DNA from 2 places in the Serratia sp. TSA_105.2 genome. Region 2 is predicted to be linked to the other one. Evidence: predicted binding sites of a transcription regulator. Region 2 holds the regulator's gene; the other holds the start of a gene.
The links. The regulator Fur, encoded in region 2, represses iron uptake genes when iron is present. The targets are predictions, from matches to a motif close to ATAATAATGAGAACNACTATCAA.
Positions count from the first base shown of each region.

Region 1 (2,409 bases), on a different contig from region 2:
TTTCATCCATGGTTTCATTCAGGTAACGGTAACCGAGGGTGATCTCGTGCGCCATATCCCAGAAGCGGAAGACTTGCGAATAGCTTGGTTCGATAGCCCAGGTTGAATAGTGACGCGGATAGGAGACCATGCGCCGCTGGCCCGCGTTTTTGCCGGTGCCTTCCGATTCGATGTTGCTGCCGCGGTAGCTGTCGGTGAAGTAGGTCAACACTTCGAACTGCTTGTCGTCTTCCTGATGTTTGTACTTGAACGACATATCCTTGCGGCGGCCTTCGAACTGGTCCCACGGCCGCGTGGACTGGAACGGGTTCTGCGCGTACTGCGCGGTGCTCAGCCCGCCAGGCATGCCGGCTTTGGCGTCGTAGTAGTGAAAATTGGCCAACAGTTCGTCGCGATCGGTAAACGCATAACGCGTTTTCAGCATGAAATCGTCGATGTCGGTGTTGTCGTTGTTGTCGCGGTAACCCTGGCCGTGCAGGCCGGAATAGAGCAGCTCGGCGCCGAAGCCGTTGTCTGCGGTGCCGCCCACGGAGGCGCTGGTCAGGGTCTTCAGGCCGCCGTGGCTGGCGCCCTGGGTTTGTACGCTGGCGGTGCCGCCAAACGTTTTGGGAATGTCTCGGGTAACGAAGTTGATCACGCCGCCGACGTTCTGCGGCCCGTAGCGGACTGCGCCGCCGCCGCGCACCACGTCCACCGATTGCAGATTACCGATAGACAGCGGAGCCATCGACAGCTGCGGCTGGCCGTAAGGCGCGACCGCCAGCGGGACGCCGTCCATCAGAATGGTGGAGCGTGGAGAAAGACGCGAAGTCAGGCCGCGCACACCGACGTTGAGCGAGATGTCGCTGCCGCCGGTGCCGTTGCTGTCGCGCACCTGCACGCCGGGCACGCCGCGCAGGCTATCGGCGATGGTCTGGTCGCCTTGCTCGTGCATCTGCTGCTGGGTGACGATGGAACGCGCGCCCGGATGGTTGAGCAGCACCGAACTGGTATCAGGGTTGTCCAGCCAGTTGCCGACGACGGTCACGGTGTCGGTATCGTTTTGAGATGAGTTATCAGTAGCAAGGACAGGGAACGCGACGGCGATGGAAGCCGTCAGCAGGGAAAGCCGAAAAAGAGGTGACATAATAATGCCTTAAGAGTTTCAGACCCGGATGTATTTTTTAGAAAAGACAATCTTAATGATAATTATTGGCAAGTAAATAGAATTGTTACGGGATAGTTAAGCGGGTAACTAAATAATGAATGCGGGAAACAGGACCCGGCTGGCGGGCCCTGGCGGGGGTTATTGCGGCGTAAGCCAGAAGACGCCGCTGTAATCCAGCGCGGTGAATTTCTGGTGCACCATTTCGATATCCGCTTGCGGATCAATATCTTTAAACAGCGCCGGGTGCAGGAATTTGGCGATCGCCTCAACGGCGATAAAGTTGAGCGGCGTGTCGTAAAATTGATGGTAAATCGCCATCACGCGTTTTTCTTTCACCGCTTTCAGCACGTTAATGCCGGTGCGATCCAGCAGATGCGCCAGTTTCTTTTGGCTGGTGGCCATATCGGTGGTGTAACCCAGCGGCACCGCCAGCGTGCCGCGATGCCCGCGGCTCCAGTCGGCGCCGGTCAGCAGATAGAAATCCGGGTTGCTGCTAATCACCTGCTCGACATTCACTTCACCGCCCATGTCTGAAAACAGCTTACTGCCGATATTGTTGCCGCCAGCGGTATCGATGAACTGCCCGAAGCTGCCTTTGCCGAAGGTGTTGCAGCACTGTTCGCCTTTGATGCCGGCGCTGCGCTCGATAAAGACGCTGGGGCGTTGCTCCGGCTTCAGCGTGGCGACCCGCTGCCGTACCAGTTCGAGGCGCTGCTGATAGAGACGGATAAAGGCGTCGGCGTTGGGCTGCTCGTCAAACACTTTACCCAACAGCGTCATGCTGGCGACGGTATTGGTCAGCGGCTGCTGGCGAAAATCGATGATCAGCACCGGGATGCCGACTTTTTCCAACTGGGTCAGTACGCCGCTGTCTTTCAATTTGCTCAGCAGGCCGATGTCGAAAATGATCAGATCCGGTTGGCGCACCACCGCGCTTTCCACGCTGAAATCACTGGTGTAGGGATTGTCGAAGGTAGGGATTTGCATGACCTGCGGAAATTTTTTCGCGTAGGCTTCAACCAGGTCCGGCGCTTTGACCTTCAGCGAGTTGTCCCAGGCGATGATGTTTTTCAGCGGCTGCTGTGGGTGCAGAATATTCAGCGCCAGCAGCGCGCGAGCGTCGGCCAGAATAACGCGTTTGGCCGGTTGCGGCAGGGTGACCTGGCGGCCGGCGACATCGGTGACGACGATCGGCGCGGCTTGAGCGGCGCCGGCCAGCAGCAACACACAGGCGGCCAACCAACGGCCGGCTTTGGCGATAA
Region 1 covers NZ_JBQZFT010000001.1:309,553-311,961, forward strand. The annotation lists gene ACUTSC_RS01350 (TonB-dependent siderophore receptor) at 1-1,126, opposite strand, end outside; gene ACUTSC_RS01355 (ABC transporter substrate-binding protein) at 1,286-2,409, opposite strand, start outside.
Region 1: ACUTSC_RS01350 (TonB-dependent siderophore receptor) is a predicted target of Fur. The motif match lies at 1,176-1,198, and genes of this name have one in related genera.

Region 2 (2,409 bases):
CTCCAGAAACAGTTTGGCGACGACGTCTCTGAAGTGCATGACATCGCTAAAAGCAGCAAAGAAGACCTGGAAGGGTTCGATATCCTGCTGCTGGGTATCCCGACCTGGTATTACGGTGAAGCGCAGTGTGACTGGGATGATTTCTTCCCGACGCTGGAAGAAGTCGACTTCAACGGCAAACTGGTGGCGCTGTTCGGCTGCGGCGACCAGGAAGACTACGCGGAATACTTCTGTGACGCGATGGGCACCATTCGCGACATCATCGAACCGCGCGGCGCGGCCATCGTGGGCCACTGGCCGACCAAAGGCTACCACTTCGAGGCCTCCAAAGGCCTGGCGGACGACGACCACTTCATCGGTTTGGCGATCGACGAAGACCGTCAGCCGGAGCTGACCAACGAGCGCGTGGACGCTTGGGTCAAACAGATCGTCGAAGAGCTGAGCCTGGCCGATATCGTCGGCTAAGCCCCGGCACTGGCGAAAGGTTGAACAAAGGCCCTGTAAAGTGCATAGTGTGCCCACAGGGCCGTCATCGGCAGCAGGGATTGCTGCGATAGAAGCTACAGATTTGTAACTTCCCACCCCGTCACGGTAGACTGAGATATCGGTTTATCCCATCCATCAAGGCGTTGCATGCAAAACATGCAATAGTGCAATTATATCTTTGTTAACAACCGGCGGTTTCCATTTAGTACAACCGGTTCTATAATGAGACGCATTAACTCTTTGTGCCGACCGATGCCACAGGCGAGTACGCCTCAACTTGATTAGCATAGTAACAGGACTGAATTCGCATGACCGACAACAACATCGCATTGAAGAAGGCCGGCTTAAAAGTCACGCTTCCGCGACTCAAAATCCTGGAAGTACTGCAAAATCCGGAATGCCATCACGTCAGTGCGGAAGATTTGTACAAAAAACTGATTGATATGGGCGAAGAGATCGGGCTGGCAACGGTTTATCGCGTACTGAACCAGTTTGACGATGCGGGCATTGTGACACGTCACAATTTCGAAGGCGGCAAGTCCGTGTTCGAGCTGACCCAACAGCATCACCACGATCATCTTATTTGCCTGGACTGCGGCAAAGTGATCGAATTCAGCGACGAATCCATCGAAGTGCGCCAGCGTGATATCGCCAAGCAACACGGCATCAAGCTCACCAACCACAGCCTGTATCTGTACGGCCACTGCGAAACCGGTGACTGCCGCGAAGACGAAACGCTGCACGACAAGAAATAAGCCTGACCGGCTATGAAAAACCGCCTCACACCGAGGCGGTTTTTTTATGCCCGCTGTGCAGCAGACAAAAAAATCCCCGGACAGGCCGGGGAAAATCATGTCATGAAATATCACAATTGCAGCGGCACAGCGACTCCACGTACTACTCTCACTACAACGTCCGCCCTACGCCGACACGCGCGGGCGAACGCATTCCCCCTTCGTTATACGGCCGCCGCCAGGGCAGCAGGCCATTGCACCGGGCCTAGACCTTCTCGGCGCGGCTGTAGCGTTTGCCGTCCGGGCTGACCGAACGCACCTGCACTTCACCGGAGATCGCCGGCTTGGCCTTGGCGTCATAGCGCTGCCACTGCTTGCCGCCGTCGGTGGAGTACTCGATGCCCAACCCCGGCAGCGCGATATTCGCCTCCAGCTTGCCGCCCGCTACGCGTGCGCCCGGCACCGGCAGACGATAAGCGACGCCGCCCTTGTCCAGCTTGGCCAGTTCACGCTGCCCCAGGATATTGGCGAAGCGCAGCCAGTCTTTCTCCAGCGTCTTGGTATCGACAAAGTGGGTTTCCCCGCCTTTGTATTCGCGGCCGGCGCGATAGTCCTGCTCCCAACCGGCGCGGTGCCAGGCGCGTTCAGCCACTGACAGCGCGCGTGGGAAGATCATGTATTCCATCTGCGGATCGGTGCGCTGGGTTTCGCTCCACAGCTGAGCGGACAGCCCGTAGGCACCCGGCCACGGCTTGTCGCTCTTGGCGTTGAAGTGGTTGCCGTCGCGGTCGACCGAGGTTTCCGCGTTCTGTGGCATGTTGTCCGGCGCGAAGCTGAACACCTTGCGCTCGTCGCTGAAGCGGGTGCCCCAGTAGTAACCGCGCTCGTCCGGGTTCACCTCGTAAGGGAAGTCCATATAGACGTAGTCCGGGTTGGAAACCACCACTTCATACCCTTTGTTGGCCCAGTCGTTGACGCTATCGAAACCGCCCCAGTACAGGGTATCCCAGAAGTTGACGCCCACGCGCGAGGTGGCGAACGCCTTCGCGTTCTCGGCGTCTTTCAGGCCATCCTGCCAGGCCTGCATTCTGTCGATGCCATGCGCCTTCACCAGCTTGCTGACCTCTTGGCCAAAGTAGCTCGGCAGATGCTCCATGTCGGCCACCTTGCCTTCTTTGATCATCGTCTG
Region 2 covers NZ_JBQZFT010000002.1:620,025-622,433, forward strand. The annotation lists gene fldA (flavodoxin FldA) at 1-465, shown strand, start outside; gene fur (ferric iron uptake transcriptional regulator) at 795-1,241, shown strand; gene ACUTSC_RS09385 (family 20 glycosylhydrolase) at 1,486-2,409, opposite strand, start outside.